Linked DNA regions of Microlunatus soli. The protein of the gene in region 2 interacts with the protein of the main gene of each other region in a pairwise test. Links are inferred from orthologs where the notes say so. Each region holds a gene or a part of one and is shown on either strand. Other genes may lie near its edges.

Region 1 (14,579 bases), 230 kb from region 2 along the record:
ACGACAACCAGACCGCGGTCACCCCGCTGGTGCAGAAGAAGGCCGCGATGTTCCTCACCGGCTCCTTCATCTCCACCGCAGTGCCGAAGTCGGTGGTCGATGATCTGGACTTCTTCTCGGTGCCGACCATCGACCCGTCCATCGCCAGCGCCGAGGAAGCACCGACCGACGGCTACATGGCATCGGCCAAGGCGCCCAATCCGACCGGTGCCAAGGAGCTGATGGCCTATCTGGCCAAGCCGGATCCGCAGCAGAAGTACATCGAATTGTCCGCGTCGGCGACCATCCCGACCAGTCCGGACGTCGACACCTCCAACTTCTCACCGATGGTGAAGAAGGGTCTTGCCCTGTTGGACAAGACCAAGGAGATCACCCAGTTCTTCAACCGCGACTCCTCCGATGAACTGCAGCTCACCGCGGACAAGGCGTTGACCCGGTTCATCGACCATCCCGACGAGCTGACCTCGATCCTGAAGGACTGGCAGAAGTCGGCGGAGAAGGTCTGGAAGTCGTGACAGCACCGGCCGCCAGCACGACGATGGCCGAGGAGATCGCACCGGCCCGGCCGACCCGGATGCGGGCGGCCGGCCGGGCGCTGCGCCGGGTGCCACCGGTGGCCTGGTTGTTCCTGATCATCCCGGTGGTGATGGAGATCGCCTGGGTGTTCTGGCCGGCCGCCAATTCGTTCTCCTTGTCGTTGACCCGGTGGAAGGGGGTCGGCCCGGCCGAATACATCGGCCTGCAGAATTTCGCCGATCTCGCCGTCGATCCGGTCTTCCGGACCGCGTTGATCAACAACGCGATCTGGGTGGTGCTGTTCGGCGGGCTGTCGGTGGCGGGCGGGTTGGCCCTCGCAGTTGCCCTGAACAAGCCGCGCCGCGGCGTCGGCATCTATCGCAGCGCGATCTACCTGCCGATGGTGTTCTCGCTGGCCGTCACCGGGCTGTTCTGGCGAGTGATCTACCAGCCCGACGGCGCGGTGAACACCATGCTCGGCCTGGTCGGGCTGAGCAAGCTCGAACATCCGTGGCTGGCCGACCCGGACACCGCGCTGCTGGCCGTTCTGGTGGCGGCCGTCTGGCGCCAAGTGGGCTACATCATGGTGCTCTACCTCGCCGGGCTGAAGGGCTGCGACCCGTCCCTGGAGGAGGCGGCCGCGGTCGACGGCGCCAACCGCTGGCAGCGATTCTGGTCGGTGGTGATGCCCCAGTTGAAGGGCGTCAACACGGTGATCTTCGCCGTCACCGTGATCGACTCGCTCCGCACCTTCGACATCGTCTGGGCGATGACCAGGGGCGGCCCGTACGACAGCAGCCAACTGCTCAGCACCTACATGTTCGAGCAGGGGTTCACCGTGGTGAACCTCGGCTACGGCTCGGCGATCGCGGTCGTGATCTTCGTCCTCGCGGTCGGCTTCATCATCAGCTATCTCGCCCGCGCGTCTCGACAGGAGGACTGAGCGATGGCAACCGTGGCAGCAGCCGACACCACCCACCGTGGCCGTGCCCGTGGCCCGAACAAACGCTCGCCGGTCTTCCACGTGATCATGATCCCGTTCACGCTGCTGTACATCAGCCCACTGGTGTTCGTCACCGTGATTGCCTTCCGCTCCTTCGACGACCTGTCGTTGAACGGACTGTCCTCCCTACCGCGAAGCTTCACTGTCGAGGGTTTCATCACCGCCTTCAACGCCGGCACCAAACACGCCCTCGGGAACAGTGTGATCGTCACGGTGTCGGCGGTCGTGCTGAGCCTGTTGCTCGGGTCGATGGCGGCGTACGCGCTGAGCAGATTTCGGATCCCGTTCCGCCGGGTGATCCTGCTGATCATGCTGGCGGGCAACCTGATGCCCCCACAGATCTTGTTGATCCCGGTCGCCAAGATCGCCGAAGGGTTGGGAATCTACGACACCCTGTTCGCGCTGATCGTGGTACAGGTCGGCTTCGGGCTGGGCTTCTACACCTTCGTGCTGCACGGCTTCATGCGCAGCATTCCGCAGGAGGTGTTCGAGGCCGCGGTGGTCGACGGTGCCGGCCCTTGGCGGATCTACCTGCGGATCGTGCTGCCGCTGTGCCGGCCGTCATTGGCGGCGCTGGCCGCGTTGGCAACGACCTGGATCTTCAACGACCTGCTCTGGGCGATGACGGTGCTGCGGACCCAGACCAAGTTTCCGGTCACCGCGGCACTGCTCAATCTGCAGGGCGGCTACGTCAGCGAGTGGAACGTCGTCGCCGCCGGGTCGATCATCGCCGCACTGCCGCCCGCGATCGTCTTCTTCATCTTTCAGAAGCACTTCGTGTCCGGACTGTTGGTAGGAGCCAACAAGTGACTGACAGCACCGACCGAGACGGACGGGTGTGGCGGCTGCCGACCCGCGGCAGCGAGTATGCGGTGTCCGAGTCACCGGACGGCACCGGCCTGATCATGATCGGCTGGGGTGAGCGGAGTGACGAACAGCCGTGGAAGATGCCGTGGGTCAACTACGACCTGGAGATCGACGCGGTGCCGACCGAGTACTCCGCGACCGGCACCCGGCAGACCAGGGGAGCCGAGCTGATCGTCGATCATGGTGACGGGCTGATCGGTGCACGGCTGCGACTCGACCCGGCCCAGGTCACGCTGGACACCGACGGTCCCCGGACGATCCTGCGGGCCGTGCACACCGACAGCACCGGACAGCTGCGGTTGACCTCCGAGATCGAAACCAGTCGTGATCATGACGTGGTCGCCAAGAAGGTGATCGTCAAGAACACCGGCAGCCGATCGCTGACCTTCCCGCGGCTGTTCAGTGCCGGCTGGCAGCTGCCGATCGGCCCGGGAGCCCGGATCGACTATCTCGCAGGTGCCTGGGCTCACGAGTTCGGCGAACAACGGGCCGTGCTGCCGTCGGGTGAGCTGTCGATCGGCAGCCGGCAGGGCTTCACCTCGCACCGCTACAGTCCGGTGATCACGGTCGCGCCGCTGGACGACTGGGATGCAGGCAGCGCGAGGCCGAGCTACTCGATCGCCCTGGCCTGGAGCGGTTCCTGGCGGATGCTGGTCGATGCGGTGCCGGGCGCCGATCGTGTCCGGGTCGCCGGTGGCATCGACGACGAGACCTGCGTGATCACCTTGGAGCCGGGGGAGTCGTTCGAAACTCCCGCCATGCTGGGGATCCGTGGCGCGGCCGAGGACTCCGACGCGATGGCGGCGCAGTGGCACCGGTATCAACGTGGGCAGCTGGCCCGCAACCAGGCTGTTGATCACCGACCGATCGTCTACAACTCGTGGTATGCGACCGAGTTCGATGTCGAGCTCGATCATCAACGCCGGTTGGCCGGAATCGCCGCCGAACTCGGTGCCGAGGTGTTCGTTGTCGACGACGGCTGGTTCGCCGGACGGACCAGTGACCGCGCAGGGCTCGGCGACTGGACCCCGGATCCGGCCAAGTTCCCCGACGGGCTGGGCCCGTTGATCGACACGGTGACCGGGGCCGGGATGCGCTTCGGTCTGTGGGTCGAGCCGGAGGCGGTCAACCCGGACAGCGATCTCTTCCGCGCTCACCCGGACTGGATCTACCGTGCTGGGGACCGGCCACTGCTCACCGGACGCAACCAGTACGTCCTCGATCTCGGGCGACCCGAGGTGCTGGCCTGGGTCGGCCAGATGCTGCGAGACGTCCTGGCCGACAGCCGGATCAGCTACCTGAAGTGGGACCTGAACCGCCCGATCAGCGACGGCGGCCGCCCCGGAGATGATCATGGACGGCAATGGAGCGTGCAACACACACTGGGCTACTACGCCCTGTTGCACCTGCTACGGACCGAGTTCCCCCACGTCACCGTCGAGGCCTGCGCCGGCGGCGGTGGCCGGATCGACAACGCCGTCCTCGCCCGCACCGATGTCGTCTGGACCAGCGACGAGACCGGACCGCGGGACCGGCTCGCGATCCAACACGGCTTCCTCGGTCGCTATCCGGCATCGGTGATGAGCTCCTGGGTCACCGACGAACCGGACGAACTCGACCATGACCCGGCCAGCCTCGGCTTCCGGTTCGCGGTGGCGATGACCGGTGTGCTCGGGGTCGGATCGGACCTGCTCGGCTGGGACAGCGCGACCCGGAGCCGCGCCGCGGAGCTGATCGCCACCTACAAGGAGATCCGCGGCACCGTGCACAACGGCGACGTCCACCGGCACGGCACGCCGCAGGACCCGATCTACATGCTCGAGTACGGCGACCGGGACCGCAGCTGTCTTTTCGTGTTCCTGCGGCCGGGCGCCGACCGGGACGAGACGGTGCGGCCGCGTGGTCTCGACCCGGACGCCCGCTACCGCCGGGTCGGTGGCGACACCGTCAGCGGTGCCGACGCGATGGCCGTCGGACTGCCGATCCGGTCCGTGCTGGCCCCTGATGCGGATCTGATCATCCTGGAACGCCAGGGATGATCACCGGTGAGGGCGGGCGATGACCCTTCGACTCAGCAGCGATCTGCAGCACGGTGGCAGATGGACCTCGCTGCGCAGTGCAGACCGCGAGTGGCTGTGGCGCCATCCCGATCCCGCGATCCACGAGGCACGCGACATCGCGATCAGCGGTCAGGACTTCGTCGACGCCGGCGGGGCGGAGGAGTGTTTCCCGACCGTCCGCGGCGCTCCCGATCATGGGGCCGCGTGGACCGCCCCGTGGACACCGTCGGAGGGGCCGTCGAGCGCCGGCTGTGACGTCGCCGAAGCACACCTGCAGCGCACCGTCGTCCCCGGCGCCGACGGACTCACCATCGACTACCGGATCCAGGGATCGCCCGGCCTGCGATTCACCCACGCCGTGCACGCACTGCTCGATCTCGGCCCGCAGGCACGGATCGAGATCACCGGCCGGCCACCGATGCGAGTCCTTGATCATCCGACGCTGCAACAGAGCTACTGGCCGCAGCTCGGCGCCGTGGACGCCGGCCGGCTGCTACCGGTCGACGGCACGGCGTACGCGATGATCATCGACTGTGCCGAGGTCGTCGTGGTGGACGGTTCCGACCGGCTCCGGTTGCGCTGGGAAGTGACCACCGGTGAGGCGTCGACCTCGTTGATGTATTGGCGCAATCTGGACGGCTGGCCCGCGGCCGCGCCATACCGGACGATCGGGATCGAGCCGATGATCGGGCGGACCGCCGAACCGGCCGCCGACCCGGAGGCCGCCGCCGTCCTCGACCGATCGGGCGAACTGCGCTGGCGACTGACGCTCTCCGAGGCGTAGCCCGCTTGTGCGGTGAGGGAGCGGCGGCGAACACCGAAGAATCGGCCGCCTCTCCGCTCAGCGACTGATCGCGTTGATCAGCAGGTCGGCCAGCGCATCGGCGTACTCGTCGGCGTCCTGCTCGGAGTGGGAGGCCAGATAGGCGAGCATGGTGTCGATCGCACCCTGGTAGGTGACCGCCATCACGCGAGTGTCGAAGTCGCGGAGTTCGCCGGAGCGTTGCCCTCGGCGGAACAGTTCCTGCTGCTGCCGGTACGTCTCCTCGTACAGATGCAGATCGAGGCGTGGGCTGCCGTCGGCCCGGCGCAGGTTGTGCACGATCGCGTTGACCGCCCGCAGGTGGGCGCCGTGGGTCCGGCCCAGCGCCACCACCTCGTGCAAGGCCGAGCGGATCACCTCCGCCACCGGTGCCGTGGTGTCGATCCGTGCCGCCAAGTCGTCCCGCAGAGCGTTCACGGTGGCGAGTGCGGTCTGTTCCATCAGTGCCTCGCGGTCGCTGAAATAGTGCGAGACCAGTCCCTTGGAGACACCTGCCGCCAGCGCAACCTGGGCCAGTGACGTGTGGCGATACCCGTGCCGTGCCAGCGCCGCGACGCAGCCGTCGATGATCTGCGAGCGGCGTTCGTCTTCGCCGAGTCGTTGTCGCGGGCCCGACCGTGCGGCTGCCATCAGTTGCCCGACCGCTGCTCGGCGACCGTTTGTCGAGAGCCTCGCACGACCGTCACCAGGAGCACGGCCATCAGCGCGGCGATGACGATCATCTCGATCCGCATCCAGCCGGGGAACAGACCGGTGGCAGCCTCGATCAGGTTGGCGATCAGCAGCACCGCGGCAATGATGCCGACGGCGCGAACAGCCCGTCGGTCACCGGCTCGTGCCGCTCGCAGGCGCAGGGTGAGGACGACGGCGAAGACGGCCACGATGATCGCATGCACCCAGGCTTCGGTGGTGGCGTATCGGGGTGCTGCTGCCGCCATGATCACGAGCGCGGCGAGGGTGCTGAGCGTGAGTCCGAGATAGCCGATCACGATGCCGGTGGCGGCACCGAGTGAGCGCTTATTGTCCACTCGGTCAATAGTAATGATCGGATGGCCTCGGAGCTGAGCCGTGGCTGTGCGCCCGAACCGTCGGTGCTTGCTGCCAGGATCGAGCCATGGCATTCAACGGCTGGCCGCGCGAGGCGTTCGACGTGCTCGCTCGCCTCGAGGGAGATCCGCCGCTGTCGGTCCGGGAGGAGGTCCGCGCCGACCGCGAGCGGCTGGTCAGGGTCCCGATGATCCAGCTGCTGGACGAGCTGGCGGATCGCGACCCCAGCTATGCCGACCATGCGGTGTGGCATTACGGCAAGACCGCGTGGTGGTGGCAGAACCAGTCGTCATCGATCAGGATCGACCGGAACATCGAGATCGGCGTCGGGCTCGGGTTCGAGGGGATGACGATGCAGGGCGCCTGGTGGTACGGGTCGACGGAGCAGCGGGAACGGTTCCGGGCAGCGGTCGCCGGTCGTTCCGGTGCCCGGCTGCAGCGGATCGTCGACGACCTCGTCGAGCGTGGCTACGAGATCAAGGGGGACAGGATGAAACGGGTGCCGAAGGGCTACCCGGCCGATCATCCGCGCGCGGACCTGCTGCGGCATCGATCGCTGATCGCCGCCCGGCATCTCGGCTTCGACGACTGGTTGTTCGGTGCCGAGGCGCTGGATCGGGTCGAGCAGGTCGGTGCCGAATTGCGCCCGCTGCTGGAGTGGTTGGCGGACAAGGTGGTCGCCGAGTCCTGAGGTTCGGCCTGAGTATTGCCGATCGCGGCTATTGATGATCATGGTCGGGCAGCGATAACCTCGAGTTCCATGACCTCAGCGCTGTCGTCTCCTCCCGTCCTGACCGATGAACAGCTCGCCGAATTCGACGAGCAAGGCTTCGTGATCATCAAGGGCGCCCTGTCCGCCGAGGACGCCGAGAGCTACCGACAGTCCATCCTGTCGATGATGCCGCCGAGCCTGGAGATCCCCGCGGTCTGGGGGTCCTACGACGGCCGGATCAAGCCGATGGCCGGCCCGGGGCGGCAGACCTTCGACACCCCGGACCTGCTGCCGTTGATGACCAACGACAAGCTGTACGGCGCCGCCAGCCAACTGCTCGGCTCGACCCGTCTGCGGGTGATGGACGGGTCGGTGGGGATCACGATCCGCAACGACGCGCACACCGACCGGCCGTTGAGTCAGACCCTGCATCTCGACGCGTCGGTACCGACCTCCGCCGACGACTTCACCTTCGACCAGCAAGAGCTCCAGGTCGGCGGCTGCTACTACCTGACCGACGTCGAGGCAGGAGGCGGAGGCATCCATGTGGTGCCCGGGGGTCACAAGATCGTCGAAGCCGAGGCCCGGGCAGCAGGATCGGGTGGCCGGCATCTGCATCAGGACTGGAAGCAGATCGAACACCTGACGAGTGTCGAGATCACCGGCGAGGCCGGTGACTTCGCCCTGCTGCACCACCTGATGCCGCACGGCGCATCGCACAACCGCAACTCCACTGCCCGGGTCGCCTACTTCGTTCGTTGGGTGCGTGAGGACCAGACCTGGGGCGCCGGCGCCAAGCCGGCACCGAACAGCTACGACGATGATCAACTGGCGGCGATGGGCGACCTGGGCCGCAAACTCTTCGGTGTCGACGACTGGTAGCCGTCGGGCCGTCCCAGGGTCGGCCGCGATGCCGGATATCAGTCCGGGCGCCAGGCCGTGCCGATCGACCGGACCACGGCATCGCCGTGGCTCACGGTGGCGATCGCCGACCGCACCGGGTCCAGCTCACCGGCGGACACGGCGATCCGCAGCGTGACCCGGGCGCCGTACTCGATCCCGAGGATCTCGACACCACGTTCCCGCAGATCATTGTCCAAACGTGGTGCGGTCGCATGGTCGGCGGTGATCTCCAGGAGTTCCCCGATCGTGAAGTGCCGCAGGGTTGCCCGGTCGATGGCCGCGCGGGTCGCCGACCCGTACGCCCTGATCAGTCCACCCGACCCGAGCAGGGTGCCGCCGAAGTAGCGGGTCACCACCGCGACCACGTCGGTGATGTCGGCGCCCTCGAGCGTCTGCAGCATCGGTGCACCGGCGGTCCCGGCCGGCTCGCCGTCGTCGTTGCTGCGTCGGGTCGACCGGTCCGGGCCGAGGACGAATGCCGTGCAGTGGTGTCGTGCGTCCCAGTGCTCGGCTCGGACGGCTGTGATCACCGACCGGGCCGCGTCCTCGTCCGTGACCGGGGCGAGCCGGCAGATGAAGCGGGACCGGCGATCCTCGATTTCGGCCTCGACGGCCGCGCCGATCGTGGTGTAGCCGGTGATCACGGTCGACCGGTGACTGCTCGGCGGACCACGATGATCATGCCGGTTCCAGTTCGGCGACCGGTCCGCCGATCGCGGCGACCGCGGCCTCGATCCGGCGCCGGTTGCGTTGATTGGTGTAGGTGCCCAACTCGGCCACCGGGACGAACCGGTAGCCGTGCAGCTCGTCCGGCGGCGTGACGATCGACGCGATCACCGACTCGTCGAGGACACCGCCGTCGTAGCAGAACATCAACGCTCCGTGCGGATCGTCGGTGCCGTCCGGTGCCACCCACTCCATGCAGAGCATGGCCCCGATGGTCAGATCGAGGCCGAGCTCCTCGAGGACCTCCCGGGCGCAGCCGCTGCGGGGTGATTCGTCGGCCTCGACGGTTCCGCCCGGCAGCAGCCAGTGCTCCCGATAGGTCGGCTCGACCAGGCAGACCCGATCGGACCGGTCTCGGATGATCGCACCGGCGGCGAGCCGGCGCCGCGGCAGGGTGGCCAGGAACTCCCTACGGTTGAGCATGCCTCCAGGTTCTCACGCTCAGAACAGTCCCTGCTTCGCCACCCGTCGAGCCAGCCAGTTGGCCAGCAGGATGAGGATCAGCGAGATCACGGCCTTGAACAGGGCGATGGCCGTGGCATAGGAGTATTGCGGGATCTGGGACTGGAAGGCGATCTGGAACGAATAGGTGTCCAACACCTGTGACACCGACAGGTTGTTGGGGTTCTGCATCAGCAACACCTTCTCGAAGCCGACACTCAGCATCTGTCCCATGTTCAAGATCAACAGCGTCACCGTGACCGGCAGGATGCTGGGCAGGTCGATGTGCCAGATCCGGCGCAGGATGCTCGCACCGTCGACCCGGGCCGCCTCGTGCAGCTGCGGATCGACACCGGCCAGCGCGGCCAGGAAGATGATCGCCGAATAGCCGAGGGTCTGCCAAGCGCCGGACCAGACGTAGGTGTGTCGGAACAATCCCTCACTCAGGAAGTCCACCGGTGACCCGAACAGGGCCGCGATCGGCCGGTTGACCACGCCGGTGGTCGGCGAGAACAGCATCAGGATGATGCCGACGAGCACCACCGTGGAGATGAAGTACGGCGCGTACGTGATCAACTGCACGGTCTTCTTGAAGCGCTGGTTGCGCAGCGAGTTGAGCAGCAACGCCAGCAGGATCGGCAACGGGAAGAGTGCGAGCAGCGCGTAGATGTTGAGCACCAGGGTGTTCTTGATCACCGGCCAGAACAGATGGCTGTGGAAGAACTGCGTCACGTACTGCATGCCGACCCAAGGGCTGCCGTTGATGCCCTCCATGATGTTGTAGTTCTTGAACGCCAGCTGCAGGCCGTACATCGGCCAGTACAGGAAGACGATCGAGAACACCACCGGAGGGATCAGCAGCACGTACAGTTGCCAGGCCCGGCCCATCCGACGCAGCAAGGGCGCCTTGCGGACCTGATCCGGACGTGTCGGCTGCCGGCGCCGCTGCTTGTGCTTCGGCGAGGCGTCGCGCTCGGCGACGGACGTCGTGGTCATTTGACGGATCCAATCAGCGCGCCCTTGACGAAGTGCTTCTGGACGAACGGGTAGGCGATCAGCGGCGGGATCATCGCGACGACGATCATCGCGTACTTCAGCTTGTCGAAGAGTTCCTTGCGACGGAGCAACTCGGCGACGTCACCGCTGCCGATCATGGACGGGTTGATCGCGCTCTGGCTCAACAGCTCCCGCAGCACCAGCTGCAACGGCTGCAGTCCCGGATCGGTGGTGTAGAGGAAGGCGTTGAACCAGCCGTTCCACTGAGTGATGCCGTAGAAGAGCAGGTTGACCGCGATGATCGGCTTGCTCAGCGGCAGTGCGATTCGGAAGAAGAAGCGGAAGTCGTTGGCGCCGTCGACCTTGGCCGCCTCCAACACCTCGTTGGGCACGTTCATCTGGTAGAACGTGCGGGTGATGATCACGTTGAACACGCTCATCGCGCCGGGCAGGATGATCGCCCACCGGGTGTCCAGCAGCCCGAGCTGCTGGACCACGATGTAGGTCGGCACGATTCCGCCGGCGAACAGCGCCGGGATCAGGAAGAAGAAGGTCAGTAACCGACGGAACGGCAGATCGTCCCGGGACGTCGCGTAGCCGGCCAGCAGGGTCAGCGCCGTCCCGATCAGTGCACCGGCCACCGTGTACAGCACGGAGTTGGCAAAGCCGATCACCAGGTTCGGCGACTCCAGGATCGTCTTGTACGCATCCGCCGTGACGCCGACGGGCCAGAGCACCACCTCGTTGTTGGCGATCGCGCCGGCGCTGGAGAAGGACGCACTCAGGACGTAGACGAGCGGGTACAGCACCATCAGCGTGAAGACGATCAACACGCAGTAGTTGACGATGTAGTAGGCCCGGTCGCCCTTGGGTTCCTTGATCCTCATGATCACTTCGGCCTGGAGTCGTAGGCCTTCTGGTAGATGTCCAGGTAGCCCTGGAGATCCATGGATTTGAACGCATCGACGTAGCCCTGCCAGTCGGCATCCTTGTTGATGTCCTTCTTGCCCAGCGCGAACTGGGACAGCCCCTGCTTGACCTGCTGCTGGATCGAGGTCGCGGTATCGGCCACTTGGGCCGCGCTCTCGTCGGGGATGATCACCGGCGGAAGCTGCATCTCCTTCTTCTGGGCAAACGGTTCGTAGAGTCGGCCGGCGTCGTAGAGACCCTTTTCATACGTCGGCTCCTTGGGGTTGACCTGCTGCCCTCCGCGGAAGTCCAGCGAGCGGTACATCGTCGCGTACTGATTCCAGGACTGGCCCTCCGGGGCCGGCCATTGGACGTCGCGGAACAGCGCCTGCCCACCGTCGATCCCGTCGGCGCCTTCTTTGGCCCAGAACCAGTTCTTGTCCTTGATGCCGTCGTACATCCACATGATCGACTCCAGGTCCATCTGATAGTCCGACCACTGGACGAGGATCTCGGGATTCTTGCAAGCGCTGGTGATCTGCAGCCCGTTAGTGCTGAAGCCGTAGTAGTCCCACTGAGCGACCTGATTGCCGTTCGGGCCCTTCAGCGGCGGAACCGCCACGTAGTCACGCCACGGCGCATCCTTCTCGAGGGTGACCGGGTTGAAGAAGGATCCCCACCAGTAGGCGCGAGCAAAGCCGATCATGCCCTTGTTGCCGGCGGTCTGCAGCTCGGTGTCGCTCATCGAGAAGTTCTGTGCGGTGAGTACACCGTCGTCGCCGAGCTGACGCAGATACTTCAGTGCCTCGCGCCACTCGGGCAGATTCGGGGTGAACTCGACCTTGCCGTTGTTCAGCCGCATCCAGCCGCCGTTCTGGTCACCACCCGGGGTGTACAGGAACGGCTGCATGAAGAACGGATCCAGAGCGTTGTTGACACCCGAGGCGAACGGCACGAAGCCACTCTTGCCCGACGGGTTCTTGCCCTTGAACTCCAGCAGCACCTGGCGCAGCTCTTCGGTGGTGGTCGGCATCTTCGCGCCGACCTTGTCCAGGTAGGTCTGGCTGATCCAGGCTCGGCCGTTGCTGCTGCGGCAGTGGTAGCAGTCGTTGACGCCCGGCATCTGATACAGCTTGCCGTCGTTGCTGGCCTTCAGAGCGCGCAGGTCCGGATAGTCCTTCATCGCCTGCCGGGTCTCCGGTGCGTACGTCGCGATCAGATCGTCCAGTGGCTGGAAGAGGCCCTGCTGACCATAGAGCGAGACCTGCGCGGTGGTGAAGGGGACGCCCATGAACGCGTCCGGCAGGTCGCCGCCGGACAGCATCGCGTTGATCTTGGTCATGTCGTCGCCACCGTTGGGGTTGGTGATCAACACTGCCTCGAACTTGACCTTGACTCCGGTTCGCTCCTCGAACCACGCCGTGGTCTTGTTCTTGTTCCAGTCGCCGACGGTCTGCGAGTCCTGCGGCACGACGATCCGGAAGGTCTTCTTGCCGTCACCGAACGGCTTCTTCTCCCGGGCCCGCGGCCCGACGTAGCCGGACTTGAAAACCGGCCCCTTGACCTCCGGGCCCAGTTCCATCGGCGGAATCGTCGGCTTCGATCCCTTGGGTCCGGAACCGCCGCCGGAGGAGTCGCAGCCCGCGAGCAGCGGCGTACCGAAGGCGGCCGCACCAGCCGCACCAGCAGCGAGCAGCGCGCGCCGGGACAGCCGCAGCTTCTCGTTGGATCTTCCTGTCATCTCGTTCCTCCTCCTTGAGGCAATCGGCACGACGCACGCCAGGCACCACTGCGACTGGGGCGACCAATCCCAGGCACAATGATCGGATGATTTGCTGAGGAGCGCAAGCGATACATCCGATTTTCTGCGCGCGCATGGCATCGAAGTATCCCAAGGCTGGACAAGTCCTCTGATGGCTGTCAGTATCGTCGGACCATTGGTCGGATGTCTTGTGGCCGTGCTGCTGGCGCCGATGGAAGAAGTGGCGGTCTCAACGATGCGAAAGCCGAGGGTCGACGGCTCGCCTGCCCTGACCGATGTCGCGGTCCAGAAGATCAAGCAGATGATCATCAGCGGCGAGCTGGCTCCGGGGCAGCGGCTGCCACGGGAGGCGGACTTCGCCGATCGGCTCGGTCTGTCCCGGAGTTCGCTGCGCGAAGCCGTCAAGGGGCTGTCGATGCTCGGCGTGCTCGACGTCCGGCAAGGCGACGGGACCTACGTCGCCAGCCTGGACTCGGTGATGCTGCTCGGCGGGATGGCTTTCGTCGTGGACTTCCATCGCGACGACGAGGTGCTGCACTTCCTCGAGGTCCGCAGGATCCTGGAGCCGGCCGCGAGCGAGATGGCCTGTGTCCGGCTGACCGACGCCGAGATCGATGAGCTCGATGCCCATCTGGACCGGCTCGGCGAGGATCCGAGCGTCGAGGAACTGGTCGCCTCGGATCTGGAGTTCCACAAGATGATCGTCGCCGGTTCGGGCAATCCGGTGCTGACGTCGCTGTTGGACAGCATCGCCGGCCCGATCCAACGCGCCCGACTGTGGCGCGGCAGCACCGAGGCGCACGCGCTGGCCCGGACCACCGCCGAGCATCGGGCGATCGTCCGGGCACTGCGGGCCCGGATGCCGGCCGTGGTCAGTGCCGCCGTCACCACCCACATCTTCGGGGTGGAGCAGTGGCTGCGGTCGGCCTCACCCGAACTCCGCCGGCAGCTGCAGCTCACCGCCCGCCCCTGAACGACGAGCTCAGGAACCGACGAAGGCGTCCACTGCGGTGGCCAGTTGATCGACCTGGCCGACAAGCTCGTCCAGGACGGCGCTGTCGGCGATCAACGGCGGGGCCAGGATCAGCATGGTGGCACCACGGTCATCGGGGCGGGTGAGCAAACCGGCCTCGCGCATGGCGGTCGGCAGCACCGTGCGGACGATCTGTTGCGCCTGATCGGAGGTGAGTGACCGGCCGGACTCGCGGTCGGCGGTGAACTCGATGGCGTAGAAGTAGCCGGTGCCGCGGACGTCGGCGACCGTCGGATGGGCATCGCGGACCTGATCCAGGCCGGCCCGGAAGTGCGACTCCAGTTCGCGGACGTTGCCGACCGCGTTCATCTCGATCATGGCGTCGATGTTGGCCACGGCCGCGGCGGTGGCGACCGGATGGCCGCCCCAGGTGTTGCCGTGGAAGAAGGATCCGCCGTCCGGGGAATCCCAGAGCGCCTCGACCAACGGCGTACGGATCGCCATCCCGCCCAACGGGGCATACCCCGACGTCGCCGCCTTGGCGAAGGTGATCATGTCCGGTACGACGCCGAAGCGTGCGGTGCCGAACCAGTCTCCGACCCGGCCGAAGCCGCAGATCACCTCGTCGGCAACCAGCAGGATGCCGTGCTGATCGCAGATCGCCCGGAGTTCCTGCCAATAGCCGTCAGGCGGGACCAGGGCGCCTTGGGAATTCTGGACAGGTTCGGCGAAGATCGCCGCCACCTTGTCCCCGCCGACCTCGTCGATGATCGACTTCAGGGCTGCGATCGACGGGAGATCAGCCGCTGTGCCACCCTCGGGGATCGTCTCGCCCAAGGTG
Region 2 (15,095 bases):
CCGGCTCCAGGGCGCTGGCCAGACCGGTCAGCTCGGCGCGCAACCCGGTGACGGCACGGGCCAGTTGATCGGCGGCCGTCGTGGCGCCGGACCGGCCGGCGAGGTCGGCGGTGACCAACTCCAGCAGCCGGCCGGCCACCACCGACTCGATGAAGTTCTCGAAGCCCGCGTCGGGTTCGATCGGACGCGGGGCGGGATAGTCGGTGAGCCCGGTGGCCGGGGTGCCGATCCGCTGCGCCAGACTCGGGAACTCCTCGACCAGGGTGCCGCCGCTGGCTTCCAGGGCACCGATCAGCCACTCCTGTTGGTTCGACTTCAGCCCCGCTGGACCGGCTTCGATCCGGACCTCCCGGAAGCGGGCCGTGGTGACCCCGCCACGGCGGACGGTGACCCGGTCGTCGCGCAGCACCGCGGTCGGTTCGTCGCCGCTGCGGAATTCGAAGGACTGGCGTTGATGACTGATTGCCGCGACCGGGCCGAGCGCACCCCGACGCCGGAACGGCATCGTCAGGTCACTGAGCCGTTCGGGGAGATCACCCTTGCCGAACGGCTCGACCAGTTCGTCCGGCAGCAGCGGATGCCAGCTCGGGGCTCGCAGGTACCAGTCGCCGCGCCCTTCGATGACCCGATGCGCCAATTCGATCCCGGACCGGATCAGCCGATGGTCGGCGACGTCCAGCAACGTGACCTCGGCGGCGTACGCAGCGTCCCGGCCGGCTCGGGCCACCGGTCGTGGCAGCCCGAGCTCGACGTTGTCCAGTCGTGCAGGTTCGGTCGTGTACGGCAGGTCGAACCGCCACACCTGCGCGGTCATGAGCTCGATGAGGAGCTGCCGGCCGCCTTCTTCGCCGTCGTCTTCTTGGCCGTGGTCGTCTTCGCGGCGGCCTTCTTGGCCGGAGCCTTCTTGGCAGTCGTCTTCTTCGCGGCGGTCTTCTTCGCCGTCGACTTCTTGGCTCCGCGCTTCTTCGGCGCCGGTCCCTTGGCCCGCTTCTCGGCGAGCAGTTCTGCGCCCCGTTCGGCGGTCATCGACTCCACCGAGTCGTCCCGGCGCAGGGTCGCGTTGTATTCACCGTCGGTGACGTAGGCGCCGAACCGGCCGTCCTTGATCACCATCGGCTTGCCGGTCGCCGGGTCGTCACCGAGTTCCTTCAGCGGCGGCTTGGCCGCTGCCCGACCGCGCTGCTTGGGCTGGGCGTAGATCTTCTCCGCCTCCTCGACGGTGATGTCGAAGATCTGTTCCTCGCTGGTCAGCGAGCGGCTGTCGGTGCCCTTCTTCAGGTACGGGCCGTAACGGCCGTTCTGGGCAGTGATCTCGACCCCCTCGGCGTCCTTGCCGACGACGCGCGGCAGGTTCATCAGCCGGAGCGCCTGCTCCAGGGTGACGTCCTCGACGCTCATCGACTTGAACAGCGATCCGGTCCGCGGCTTGGCACCCTTCGGGCTGCCCTCGGGCAGCACCTCGGTCACGTACGGTCCGAAGCGACCGTTCTTGGCCACCACCTGATGGCCGGTGTCCGGGTCGACGCCGAGCTCGTGCTCCTCGCCCATCGGCTTGCTGAGGTATTCCCGAGCAAGATCAACGGTGAGCTCATCGGGCGGCAGATCATCGGCGACCGATGCCCGCCGCCCCTCGCTGTCCTCGACATAGGTGCCGTAGCGGCCGACCCGGGCGACGATCCCGGAATCAAGGTCACCGATCCCGAAGGTGGACAGCGCCCGGGCATCGATGTCGCCGAGCTCGGTGACCAGCTTGTGCAGACCTTCCTGATCGCCCCGGCCGAAGTAGAAGTCCTTCAGCACGGCGAGTCGTTCAAGATCACCATCGGCGATCTTGTCCAGCTCGGCCTCCATGCCGGCGGTGAACTGGTAGTCGACCAGCCGCGGGAAATGCTTCTCCAGCAGGGATGTGACGGCAAACGCCAGCCAGGTCGGGACCAGCGCCGAGCCCTTCTTGAACACATAGTCCCGGCTGGTGATGGTCCGGATGATCGACGCGTAGGTGGACGGCCGGCCGATGTTCAGCTCTTCGAGCTTGGCCACCAACGACGGCTCGGTGTAGCGGGCCGGCGGCTTGGTCTCGTGCCCCGAAGCAGTGACCTCCTCGGGGCGCAGCGACTGTCCTTCGGTCAGATTCGGCAGCCGGGTCTGTTGATCATCGGTGGCCGAGCTGTCGTCGCGGGACTCGACGTAGGCCTTCAGGAAGCCGTGGAAGGTGATCGTCCGACCGGAGGCGACGAAGGTGCAGGCCTCCCCCTCGGTCGGTACGGCGTTGATCTTGACTGTGACCGTGTTGCCCTCGGCATCCTTCATCTGGGAGGCGACGGTGCGCTTCCAGATCAGGTCGTAGAGCCGGAACTGGTCACCCTGGAGACCCGTCTGAGCCGGGGTCCGGAAGGACTCACCGGACGGACGGATCGCCTCGTGCGCCTCCTGGGCGCCCTTCACCTTGCTGGCGTAGATCCGCGGCTTCTCCGGCAGGTACGCGTCGCCGAACAGTCGCTGCACCTGGTTGCGAGCGGCGCTGATCGCCGAGCTGGACAAGGTGATGGAGTCGGTACGCATGTAGGTGATGAAGCCACCCTCGTACAGATCCTGGGCGACCGACATCGTGCGCTGGGCGGTGAAGCCGAGCTTGCGGCCCGCCTCCTGCTGCAGCGTGGTGGTGCGGAAGGGTGCGTACGGGCTCCGCCGGTAGGGCTTGGACTCCACACTGGTGACCGAGAACGCACCGGACTCCAGCCGACCGGCGAGCTGCCGGGCGTTCGTCTCGTCCAGATGCAACAGTGTGTCGTTGCTCTGCTTCAGGTTGCCGCGATCATCGAAGTCGCGGCCCTGAGCGACCCGAGCAGCACCGACATGGGTCAGCCGGGCCGGGAACTGCGGCGGGTCGGCGGACTCGCCGGCGTCCAGCACGGCGTCCAGATCCCAGTAGGCGGAGCTGCGGAACGCGATCCGTTCGCGTTCGCGGTCCACCACCAAGCGGGTGGCGACCGACTGCACCCGACCGGCGGACAGCCGTGGCATCACCTTGCGCCACAGCACCGGCGACACCTCATAGCCGTAGAGCCGGTCCAGGATCCGGCGGGTCTCCTGGGCGTCGACCTTGTCGATGTCCAGGTCGCGAGGGTTGGCGAGCGCCTCGTTGATCGCGTTCTTGGTGATCTCGTGGAAGACCATCCGGCGCACCGGGACCTTCGGCTTGAGCTCCTCCAGCAGGTGCCAGGCGATCGCCTCGCCCTCGCGGTCGTCGTCAGTGGCCAGCAGCAACTCGTCGGCGCCGGTCAGCGCCTGTTTCAGCTGCTTGATGGTGCCGCGCTTGTCCGGCGACACGACGTAGATCGGCTGGAAGCCGTCGTCGACGTTGATCCCGGTCCGGGCCCACTTCTCGCCCTTGTACTTCGCGGGCACCTCGGAGGCGCCGGTCGGTAGATCCCGGACATGCCCACGGGATGACTCGACGACGAATCCGTCGCCGAGATAGCCGGCGATCGTCTTCACCTTGGTCGGCGACTCGACGATCACCAGACGGTGTCCGGTCCCGTTTGCTGCCACTGCGTCCTCTCTCCTGCGACCCCTGTGGTCGCCGGTGTTCAGCTCTCTGGTGTCTATATATATGGGGTGCGGTCAAACCGCGTGTTCCGTCCCCGCTTCGACGAGCAGATTGTCCACGATCAGCCGACGGATCTGCGGCAGCATCTCATCGGCGAGTTCTTCGGCCTGCAGGCCGAGGATCGCCGCCACACCCCCGAAGATCTGAACCAGCGTCAGTTCCCCGTCACACGCCCCCAGCACCCCGGCGAGAGCGGTATCGGCGCGTACGGCTCGTCGGAATCCGCGCTGCTGACGCAACACGATAGCTTCTGGATCCGCAACTCCGGGCATCCCGACGGTTTCCTGTCGTACGTCGGGCGCCAATTGCCAGTGTCGGCTCAGCAGCTCGGCGTCGGTCAGCCGCTGTTCCAGGTCGACCGCGGCGACTCTGGCAGCCCAGGCGTGCCCGATCGGTTGCTCGACCGGGTGCGGCCAGTCCTCGATCGTCACCACCGGCTGCTCGCGGCCGGCGTTGGTGAACATCAACCACCCCATTCCGACCGACTCGATACCCAGTCGGTCGAAGTAGTCACACCAACGGCGATAGGCGTCGGCATATTCCGCTGCCCCGACCAGGCCGGCGTCGGCGAGCCAGATCTCGACGTACTCGTAGGCGTCCAACACCTCGCGGCGGACGATATGGGCGTCACAACCGGTCCGGGTCGCCCATTCGGCCAGCCGGTCCTGCCACGGCTGGTCGCGCAGTTGCGCCCAGTTGCCGAGCACCTGCAGGCTGCCGCCCGGGTTGAGTCGCGCGGCGCCCTCCTGCACCACCCGCTGCACCAACTCGTCGCCGACCAGTCCTGCCTCCCGGTAGGTCAGCCGGCTGTCCCCCGGCGGGGACATCACGTACGGCGGATTGGTCACGATCAGGTCGAAGGTTTCGTCCGGCACCGGTTCGTAGAGGCTGCCCTCGCGCAGCTCGACGTCGACCTGATTGAGCCGCATCGTGGCCGCCGCCAACTCCAGCGCCCGCCGGTTGACGTCGGTGCCGACGACCCGGTCGGCGTGCCGGGCCAGGTGCAGGCTCTGCACGCCGCAGCCGGTGCCGAGGTCCAGCGCGGAGCCGACGGGTTGGCGCATCGTCAGCTCGGCCAGGGTCATCGACGCCGGCGACACCCCGAGGACGAAGTCGTCGGCGACCGGCGTCATCGGCCCGTCCAGGCCCGGGGTCAGATCGGAGAAGATCCAGCCGGACGCGCCGTCGTCGCTGCCGTACGGTCGCAGGTCGACCAGCGCGCGAGCCTGATCATGATCGATCCGGACCAGCCCGGCGGTCGACAGTGGCTGCACCAGGCCCGGCAGCGCCGCGTCAAGATCATCCAGCGGTACGGTCGCCTGCAGCGGCCAGAGTTTGGTCAACGTCGCCAACGGACCATGATCATCGGCGATCGCGCGGCGGGCCGGGGTGGTGTTGTTCCGACCCAGCGCGGCATGCTCGGCAGCACCCACCAGCGCGACGATCGCGTCGACGGTGTAGTCGAGCTCGGTGAACCGTTCCCGGAGGCGGCGAAGATCATCATCGGCTAGCACGACGACATCGTGACACAATGCGGCTCCGGCAGCCGACCGGCTGCTCCTCCCGCCCTCGCGTGCACCCGGACACGGTGGACAGGAGGCGGATGCGGCCCGTGGTCGCCCAGCACTCGCTTCTGACCTTCGTCCTCGCGCCGGCAGCCTGGCGATCTTCGTTCCCACCGTGATCAGCCCCTGATCTCCGACACGGCGCCGGGAAGCATGGGCACGTCGCGACCGAGCGCCCGCGACCTCGCGACCTCGGACAGTCGACCGAACTTTAGTGCTGCGTAAGGGAGCGGTCTCAGACGGTGAAGTGGGGGCGCGAACTTCGGACAGTCGACCGAATTTCCAGGCGGCGAGTGACCTGAGATCGCGAATTCTGGACACTCGGCCGAACTTCGCGGCGGCGTACGACGGCGGGCCCAGACGTCGGCGCAGCACACCCGACGCGAGCTGGACCGGACAGTACGGACGCGAATTCTGGACACTCGGCCGAACTTCCGGGCGGCGAATGGCGGTGGGGCGGTGAATACTGGACACTCGGCCGAACTTCGAGGTGGTCGACGTCGTTCCGATGGCTGAGGTGACATCAGTTGCACAGGGCCGAGACGTTGATCGCGACTCCGGAGTAGCGGTCGTCCTCAGCAACACCGCCCTTGCGAGTCGCGCGAAGACGCGGCGGCCGCCGAGGTCGCCACGTTGATCAACGACGCCGCCGATCTCGCGCCGTGGGGGCGGGCCGTACGAACGACAGATGGTGCCGACAGATCGCCGACCTCGAGCACCGACCGTCGAGGACGACTCAACGATCGGCGTCGCCGCAGCTCGGACTCGAAGGCATCCGGCCGAGTGCCCCGGGTCGGCACTGATCGCCGTGCTTACGGCCGAACTGAGTCTGCACCTCCGTGCCCCGACCATGATCACTGGGTCGGGTCCGACCTCCGCGCGTAGGGTGATCGTCATGGATCTCAGCGACGATCTGCTTCAGCTGCTGCGTGGCCCGGCGATCTGTTACCTCGCCACCACCATGCCGGACGGCTCGCCGCAGCTGACCCAGACCTGGGTGGACACCGACGGCAGGAACATCATCATCAATACGGTCGAGGGCTATCGGAAGGTCCGCAACATCGAACGGGATCCCCGGGTTGCCGTCACGATCGCCGACCCGGACCGCCCACACCGCTACTTCGCGATCAGAGGACGGGTGCTGTCGGTCAGCACCGACGGCGGCGTCGAAGGCATCGAGGCGCTCGCTCACAAATACACCGGACAGCCCTACTCGTGGCACGGCGGCCGTGATCAAGTCCGGTTGGTCCTGACTGTTGCGGCGGAGCGCATCCTCCCGCACGGCTGACCCGCCGGTCACCATGCGGTCGGCATCTGCGCACCCGGCGCCGAATACCGCGGGCTGCAAGGCCAAGTCCACACCCGTTCCGCAAACCCCGGCGACATCGCCCTCACCTGCTACCGAATCGCCCCGAGAACATCCGGTGAAGGGGCGATATCGCAACACCTACTGAGAAAACACCCATGAGGTGAGGGCGGCGCCGACGGCGGCTGGACACCAGCTATCGACCCATGGAACTCGTCCGAAGTCAGGCGAATTCGAGTTCCTGAACGACAACGGGATCGCTCAGATCCAGCCCGTCGGCCATCGCCTGGGTGTAGCGCCGGGCGGCATCCACATCGGTCTCGGTGTTGGTGCGGCCCGACTTCCAATAGGCGACGGCGTGCAGGTCGTCGCGGTGAACTCCCCAGTGATCACGGACAAAGCTGCGCAACGTCCGGACGACGCCCGCTTCGGCGGCGATCCAGGCCTGGATCCGACCTTCGGGTCGAGGTGTGGCGCGTACGGCACGTTCGAGTGGCGTGCCGTCGCCCCGACACGGCGGGGAGACGACCCATTCGATCTGAATCCCTTCCTGTGTTGGGATATCGACCCGGTCGGCCTCGGACTCGACCTGAAGGAAGACGGTTGCGTCGGTGCCCTTGCCGAATGACTCGATGATCGTTGCGGCGGCCGGCAGCGCGCTGGCGTCGGCGATCACCAGGTGGTGATCAACATCACCGACGGCGAAGTCGTGGCGGATCCCGGCCAGCCCGACGACATCACCCGGGACGGCGTGCCGCAGCCAGGTCATCGCCAGGCCGTTGGGGTGGATCGCGACGTCGAAGACGATGCGCGACGCGTCGGCGTCATACTCCCGGACAGTGAAGGCCCGGGCCACCGGCGGCTCGACACCGTCGGGCCAACTCGGCAGCCCGTCGGCGCCACGGGTCGGCAGCGTGACGCTGCCCGAACCGGCGGCCGGCAACATCAACTTGAAGGCGTCGGCGGGCAGTCGGGTGCGGTAGCCGGCGAGTCCCGCTCCGCGGATCGACGCCCGGACGAAATGCGGGGACCGTTCCCGAACGCCCTCGAACTCGACCTCACACAGGATCTGCGCATCGGCGGACCTCGCCAGTGCACGCAGCCCTTCACGAATCGACCCCATCGACCTCTCCTCGATCTACTAAGGGTAGCCTAACTTGTTAGATCGGGGGCCGGGGCCGGGCATCTCACCAGTTGATCGCTGCCGGATCGACGCCTCCCCCGCGCCGACCCCCTACTTTCGTCAGGGGTGGTTGTTGCCGATCGACCGGTGCCCTGCCGGCGTCCGGACCGGCACAGTGATGACGTGACCCGAACTCCTCTGCAGATCGATCCGCACTATCCGCACCCGCGCCGGCGCGCACTGGTGGCAGCAGTAGCAGCCGCTGTCATGATCATCGCCGCCGTCATCGGGCTCCCCCGAGCCGTCGCACACAGTTCACCCGCCGGTCCGGGCGGCCCGGTGCCGTTCGCACTGCCGGCGCCGACCGGTCCGGAGCAGATCGGGACGCTGGAGATGCAACTGGTGGACCGGGCCCGGACCGATCCCTGGGCCGAGAACGGCGGGCTACGGGAGCTGATGATCAACATCTGGTATCCGGCCCGCCATCGGGCGGGTCTGCCGGCGACGCCGTACCTGACACCGCGGATCGCTTCCTGGTTCAACCAGACGACGGGCGAGCTGGGGATTGCCAAGGATGCTGTCGACTTCAGCGGTGCGGTGTCGCACGCCCAGACCCGAGCCGCGGTTGTCGATCATGGTCCGCGGCCGGTGCTGATCTACTCACCCGGCGGCGGGTTGCCCCGCGCGATCGGCACCACGCTCGTCGAGGATCTGGTCAGCCACGGCTTCATCGTCGTCACTGTGGACAGCACCTATCAGGCCCCGGTCGAGTTTCCCGACGGGCTTCGGATGCCGGCACACGGCGTGGACATGAAGCAGGCCCTGGCCGAGCGCGTCCGTGACCTGCGATTCATGATCGACCAGCTGGGCCGGATCCGTACCGGCGCCAACCCCGACGTCCAACAGCGCGACCTGCCGGCCGGCTTGGCGGCGCAGCTCGACCTGGACCGGATCGGCGTCTTCGGGCATTCGATCGGAGGATTCGCCTCGGCCGAGCTGATCCGCACCGACCACCGCGTACGGGCCGGAGCGAACCTGGACGGAAGCATGGGCGAGAAATATCGCAGCGATCCGACTGCCACGACCACAACCCCGTTCCTGTTGGTCGGAGCCGGCAACGACGGAGACTCCGGCCGACGGCACACCTACCGGGAGGCTCCGGACTGGTCCGGCTACTGGAAGCTGATGAGGGGCTGGAAGCGCAATCTCTATCTCCCCGACGGCGAACACCTGAGCTTCACCGACCTCCCGTCGGTGCTTGCCGCGGTCGCGGACGACGTCGATCTTGACCGGCAGGCTGTACGGGATGCGGTCGGGACCGTCGACCCGAGCAGATCACTCACCGTGCAGCGCGACTATCTGCGGGCGTTCTTCCGGGCCCACTTGACCGGCAGCACCGAACCGATCCTCGACCGGGTACCGGTCGACCTGACAGCGACAGCGGAGTTGATTCCATGATCACCATCGACGGATTGACCAAGCGATTCGGCGACTGGGTCGCGGTCGACGATCTCAGCACCACGATCCGGCCGGGTGTCGTGACCGGATTCCTCGGCCCCAACGGCGCCGGCAAGTCCACCACGATGCGGATGATCGTCGGCCTGGACCGACCGACCGCCGGTAGCGTGACGATCGACGGTCGTCCGTACGCCGCCCTGCCCAGCCCGACCCGGACCGTCGGGGCGCTGCTGGACGCCGCAACCGCGCACCCCGGGCGACGAGCCCACGATCATCTCCGGATGGTGGCCGCCAGCAACGGCATCTCCAGGCGCCGCGTCGCGACCGTCCTGGACCAGGTCGGCCTGGGTGATGTCGGCAACCGCCGGACCGGCGGATTCTCGCTCGGGATGGCACAGCGGCTGGGGATCGCGACAGCGCTGCTCGGCGATCCGGAGATCCTGCTGCTCGACGAGCCTGTCAACGGTCTGGACCCCGACGGCGTGCGGTGGATCCGGGAGTTCATCCGGTCGTTGGCGGCCGAGGGCCGCACGGTGCTGGTGTCCAGCCATCTGATGAGCGAGATGCAACACACCGCGGATCACCTGATTGTGATCGGCCGCGGCCGATTGATCGCGGACGCACCACTGCAGGACGTCCTGCAGGCAGCATCCCTGAACGCCGTCCGGGTCCGGACCCCGCAGCCGGAGACCTTCGCAGCTGAGCTCGTCGGCGCCGGCTGCACCGTCCAGCGAGCGAGCACGGACGAGTTGGTGATCACCGGCGCGAGCCTGCCCGAGATCGGCGACCTCGCCCATCGGACCGGAATCAGGCTGCACGAACTGACGACCAAGGCCGCCACGCTGGAGGAGGCCTACCTCGAACTCACGGGCGCAGCCGTCGAATACACCGACGGAGCGGCTGACACCACCCGGGCGTCGGGCCGACGCCCGCGACGGAAGGCACGACGATGACAACGATCTCCCACGCACCGACCGCGGTCCGGCACGCCGGCCATGCGGAGTTGATCAAGCTTCGCAGCGTCCGCTTCAACGGCTGGGCGGTGCTCGGCGCTGTGCTGCTGACCATCGCCTTCGCGGTGATCGTCGCCTCGTCGATCGCGGCGAGTGCGGCCAACGGCTACGACATCACCGCATCGTCGGCCGGCATCGCCGCGGATGCGATCATCCTGGGCCAGCTGCCGGTCCTGATGATCGGCATCCTGCTCACCACCCAGGAATACGGAAGTGGGGCGATCCGGCTGACGTTGCGCTCGACACCACTCCGTGGGCAGTTACTGCTGGCGCGGGCCCTCGTCGTAGGAATCCTGTCGTTTGTCCTCGGCGGGCTGCTCGCAACAGTGGGAATGATCACGGCGTCCTGGATGATCGGCGAGGTCGACGTCGCCAGCACCGCCGACCGGCTCCGCACCGTGCTCGGCACCGGCGGATACCTTGCTCTGACCGGCTTGCTGATCATCGGACTGGGCACAGTGCTGCGCAGCACGATCGTCACCATCCTGGTCACACTGCTGCTCCTGCTGGCCGGACCGGTGCTCACCCAGGTGTCCAGCGCGGACTGGCTGCACACCGCTCAGCTCTATCTGCCCGGCACCGCCGGTTCGGTCCTGATGGCCCCGGACGGCGGCGACTACGGGACCGGAACCGCACTGTTGATCTTGGGGTGTTGGGCTGCGGTCGGCCAGCTCGTCGGATATCTCGCACTCTGGCTGCGGGACGCCTGAGGTTGCCCAAGTCCCCGCTGCGGCCAGATTCGGCGGTCACGGGCGATCGTCCGCCAACCCCGCCTGATAGCCCAGGATCGCTGCCTGGACACGATTCTGGACGTCAAGCTTGGTCAGGATGGAACTGACGTGCCCCTTTACCGTGCCTTCGACCATGAACATCCTCCGGCCGATCTCGGCATTGGACAGACCCACGGTGACCAGGGTCAGGACCTCGCGTTCACGTTCGGTCAACCGTCCGACCTGATCGGCCGCACGCGTCTTCGTCGGGTCGGCGCCGGTGCGGTAGCCGGCGATCACCGTCCCGGCGATCCGCGGCGACAGATAGGCACCTCCGTCGGCCACGGCATGGACGGCGGTGATCATCTCGCGAGGGTCGGACGCCTTCAGCAGGAAGCCGGCGGCGCCGGCGGTCAACGCACGCCGGATGTTCTCCTCCGCGCCGAAGGTGGTCAACACGATGATCTTGATCTCCGGCATCACCCGAATCAGTTCCGTCAGGGCGCCGTGCCCGTCCGTTACCGGCATCTGCAGGTCCAACAGGACGACATCGGGACGATGGCTGCGTGCCCCGTCGACCGCTTCGCGGCCGTCGGCCGCCTCGGCGACCAGCTCGATCGCCGGATCGGTAGCCAGCACGGCGCCGACTCCGGCCCGGATCAGTGGTTCGTCATCGGCCAACAACACCCTGATCCGCTGCTCTGCTGCAGTCATCACGCCTCCTGACGGACCAGGCGGTCCTTGGACGCCACCACCGGCGAGGCCGCCGTGTCGGTGAAACAGATCCGATACATGTCCGACGCGAAGTCCAGCACCGAGCTTCGCGCGAGGTAGAAATCGCAGCGTGCGTCGGGCGGTGCCGGCGGCACCGAAAGGGTCGGCGTCGGCCCCGGTTGGGCACGCGGCGGCAGCAGGTCGGTGATCGCGGATCGGCGTTGGCCGATGCTGATCTTGGCGAAGTCGTCCGGTGTCAGCGCCGTCTGCGCAAAGGTGACGATGTGAGCGACGGACAGCACCGCGGCGATGATCAGCGCCAGGATCGCCGGCAGCAGTGCCGACCGTCTGACGCGGCGGCGCTGTTGGCGTCGCGCCAACCGAGTCGTCATGGTCGCCGGCGGGTCGATGCTGCGTTCCCGTTCCGGCTGACGCGGGATCCTTGCTCGGACGGCGAATCCGTCCCGCTGCGGTTCGGCGCTGAACGTTCCGCCGAGCTGCCGCAGTCGCTCGTCCAGCGCGATCAGACCGAGACCCGACCGGTTCGCCGGTCCGACACCGTTCGGGTTCACCGTCGAGCGGCCGGCCGACCGGACTCCACCGGTGCTGATCACCGCGATGTCGAGTTGATCATCGGCATCCTCGATGGTGACCGTGATCGTACTGCCCGGTGCATGCTTGGCGGCGTTGGTGAGCGTCTCCTGCAGGACCCGGTGCACCGCCTGGGTGGTCACGGTCGACCACGTGTCCCGGCGATTGCCGAGCTGGGGCTCGGCGATCAGCAGGCCGGCCTGGCGGGCGCGGTCGATCAGCGCCTCCAGGTCCTGAGCCGAGCTCGCTTCCGGTGCGCCGTCCCGCAGCAGGTCGACGACGACATGCAGGCGATCGGTCGCCGCGGTCGCTCGGTCCCGGATCGCCGCCGCCGCCTCGCGTTGCCGGTCCGACGCCGTACGGTCCAGCTCCCAGGCGCCGGCTCGGAGTGCGATCAGCGCCAGCTCGTGGCCGAGCGAGTCGTGCATGTCGGCGGCGATCAAGGACCGCTCACTGATCCGTGCCTGCTGGTCGATCAACGCACGTTCCCGGCGGGCCTGCACGACGACCGTCTGACGCAGTCGACCCAACCACCAGGGAACGGCGACGGCGAACAGCACCGCAAGTTGGCCGGAAATCCCGCGGGACAGCAGCAGGGTCGGTTCGACGACGATCATGATCGCCAACCCGATGAGATCGGTGATCGCGATCGCTGCTACCGCGGGCAGCAGCGGCTGCAACCATCGCCCGGCGGTCACGGCGATCAGGACCGCGGCCGGTAGCAGGATCCCGCCGTACGGGCCGAGCGTTGCCAGCAGGGCCGCGGCGGTGGCGACGATCAGCCCGGCAGTCCAGCCGATGACGGCACGGCGCGCGGGCACGTCCGGCCGATCAGGATTGCTGTGGATCGGATTCGGAGACGTTGACCACCGCCACCGGCCGGTCCGCGTCCTGCAGCACGCGGCGGCTGACCGATCCGAGCAACAGCCGACCGATCAGCCCGCGGCCGTGCGAACCGACGACGATCAGCTGGGCGTCGGTCGCCTGGCTGAGGATCGCATCCGAGGCACCACCGTCGACGGTGACCGTCTCGACCGGCACCGATGCGGTGCTGTCCGACTGGGCCCGCCGCATCACCTCGACGATGACCTTGTCGGCCTCGGCCCGTTCCGACTCCTGCAACGCGGTGATCAGGTCCGGTTCGGTCGGCACGGCCAGCACCGGAACCCGGTAGCCGGTGACCGCACGGACCGTTGTGTTGCGACGAACCGCTTCTCGCAGGGCGAAAGCTGCAGCTGCGACGCTGAAATCGGAGTCGTCCACCCCGACGACGATCGGGCCGCTGGCCGGTGTCGGATCACCGGCGCCGATGATGAAGACCGGGCAGTGCGCCTCGGTCGCCAGCCGGGAGCTGACCGAACCCAGGAAGGCGCCCTCGACCGCACCGACACCCCTGCTGCCGACCACCAACGCGGTGGCGGTCTTGGACAGCTCGATCAACAGCGCGGTCGGCGCACCCACCTCGTACCGGGTGCGGCAGGTCAGGTCAGGATGCCGCTCGGCGACCCAGGTCTTCGCGCCGGCGAGCAACTCCTCGGCATAGGACTGCAGACCGTCGATCTGCGGAGCTGTCAACTGGACCCCGGAGAAGTCGACGACCGTAGGCAGATTCAGCGCGTGCACGATCTCCAGCTCGGCGCCGGATGCCGACGCCTCTGCCGCTGCATAGCCCAGAGCCTTCGCACTGGTCGGGGAACCGTCGATACCGACAACGATGTGATCAGTCATGATGCAACCTGATCGTACTGCTGCTCAACGCGGCCTTGTGAGCAGGCGCCCTACGCGGCAACAGAGCTGATGATCATCTCGGCCGGCGGCCGTGTCAGGAGTTGAAACCTGCCCGGACGTTAACGGATTGCGGGGTGACATGGCGCTATCGTCGGTGAACCATGCTCCCGCCGCTCGCGCGAGGGCGTATCGCAGCGGCTGGCTCGGTCCCGACCGGAACGAGCCGGTGTTCAGGACACGGAAGGACCAATGATGACCACTTCCCAGCTCACCCGCCGAGGGTTCCTCTACGGCGCGGCAGCCGTCAGCGGCGCCGCGGTGCTGGCGGCCTGCAGTAACGGCGACGGAGGATCGTCCAGCGGTGGCAGCTCCGGCGGCGGTTCGCAGGCGAAGGGATCGGCCACCAAGGCACTGCCGAAGCCAAAGAAGTTCCAACAGTCACCGTCGCTGAAGGACCTGCCGCCGGTCGAGGAACGACTGCCGGACAACCCGTACGTGATCCCGCACAAGTGGGTGAAACCGGGCAAGTACGGCGGCAAGCTGAACATGAACACGGTCACCACGACCGGCGCCGCGAAGTCCGCGTCCGATCGTGAGTTCTTCTACGGCCACTCGATGCTCCGCTATCTGAACGACGGCCAGGACATCGGCCCAGGCCTCGCCGAGTCCTGGGAGAGCAACGACGACGCCAGTGAGTGGACCTTCAATTTCCGCAAGGGTTTGAAATGGTCGGACGGCAAACCCTGGACCACGGCAGACATCATGTTCTGGTGGGAGAAGCTGGTGCTGCCCGGCAAGATGGCCCAGGTGCCGCCGGATGACGCCCGTTCCGGTTCGGGAGAAATTGCCAAGATCGAGGCCGTCGACGACCTGACGCTGAAGATGACCTTCGACACGCCCGCGCCGATGACCGCGGACAAGCTGGCCGCCTGGGCCAACGGCGGCAACGGCGACAACGGACCGATCTGGATGCTGCCGGCGCACTACGTCAAGCAGTTTCACCCCGACCACGGCAAGAACGTGCCGTCGGACTGGGACGGCGTGGACGGCGTGATGACGACGAAGTCGGACTGGCACCGCAATCCGGACTGCCCGACCATGACTGGCTTTCGCTGCAAGTCCTTCGACAACAACAAGGGCGTCGTCCTGGAGCGCAATCCCTACTACTGGGCGGTGATGCCCAACGGTGATCAACTTCCGTACCTCGACGAGATCCAGATCTCGGTCGTCACCGATCCCGAGGCGGGCAAGCTGCAGGTCCAGCAGGGCTCGGTCGA

Evidence for each region.
Region 1: the proteins of topA (region 2) and BLU38_RS11715 interact in binary tests that used the Escherichia coli proteins (3 or more experiments, as listed by UniProt). The link is inferred for Microlunatus soli from one-to-one orthologs.

What each region holds. Positions count from the first base shown.
Region 1 is NZ_LT629772.1:2,524,902-2,539,480, reverse strand. The notes cover bases 6,763-9,530. They hold BLU38_RS11715 (YigZ family protein), read right to left. Parts: upstream 8,576-9,530; coding sequence 7,949-8,575; downstream 6,763-7,948. Other genes in these bases: BLU38_RS11705 (ABC transporter permease), read right to left, coding at 9,099-9,530; BLU38_RS11710 (NUDIX domain-containing protein), read right to left, coding at 8,610-9,080; BLU38_RS11720 (phytanoyl-CoA dioxygenase family protein), read left to right, coding at 7,077-7,910; BLU38_RS11725 (DUF2461 family protein), read left to right, coding at 6,763-7,007. Also shown: BLU38_RS11760 (ABC transporter substrate-binding protein), read left to right, coding at 1-515; BLU38_RS11755 (carbohydrate ABC transporter permease), read left to right, coding at 512-1,459; BLU38_RS11750 (carbohydrate ABC transporter permease), read left to right, coding at 1,463-2,329; BLU38_RS11745 (alpha-galactosidase), read left to right, coding at 2,326-4,425; BLU38_RS11740 (hypothetical protein), read left to right, coding at 4,445-5,230; BLU38_RS11735 (TetR/AcrR family transcriptional regulator), read right to left, coding at 5,288-5,899; BLU38_RS11730 (hypothetical protein), read right to left, coding at 5,899-6,297; more of BLU38_RS11725, read left to right, coding at 6,384-6,762; more of BLU38_RS11705, read right to left, coding at 9,531-10,094; BLU38_RS11700 (carbohydrate ABC transporter permease), read right to left, coding at 10,091-10,981; BLU38_RS11695 (type 2 periplasmic-binding domain-containing protein), read right to left, coding at 10,984-12,744; BLU38_RS11690 (FadR/GntR family transcriptional regulator), read left to right, coding at 13,001-13,738; BLU38_RS11685 (aspartate aminotransferase family protein), read right to left, coding at 13,748-14,579.
Region 2 is NZ_LT629772.1:2,302,389-2,317,483, forward strand. Bases 611-3,894 are described here. They hold topA (type I DNA topoisomerase), read right to left. Parts: upstream 3,553-3,894; coding sequence 811-3,552; downstream 611-810. Other genes in these bases: BLU38_RS10680 (hypothetical protein), read right to left, coding at 611-814; BLU38_RS31670 (DUF7059 domain-containing protein), read right to left, coding at 3,625-3,894. Also shown: more of BLU38_RS10680, read right to left, coding at 1-610; more of BLU38_RS31670, read right to left, coding at 3,895-5,124; BLU38_RS10695 (TIGR03618 family F420-dependent PPOX class oxidoreductase), read left to right, coding at 6,071-6,463; BLU38_RS10700 (siderophore-interacting protein), read right to left, coding at 6,705-7,604; BLU38_RS10705 (alpha/beta hydrolase family protein), read left to right, coding at 7,788-9,062; BLU38_RS10710 (ABC transporter ATP-binding protein), read left to right, coding at 9,059-10,015; BLU38_RS10715 (ABC transporter permease), read left to right, coding at 10,012-10,785; BLU38_RS10720 (response regulator), read right to left, coding at 10,822-11,499; BLU38_RS10725 (sensor histidine kinase), read right to left, coding at 11,499-12,911; BLU38_RS10730 (universal stress protein), read right to left, coding at 12,922-13,818; BLU38_RS10735 (ABC transporter substrate-binding protein), read left to right, coding at 14,068-15,095. UniProt on the Escherichia coli protein: Releases the supercoiling and torsional tension of DNA, which is introduced during the DNA replication and transcription, by transiently cleaving and rejoining one strand of the DNA duplex.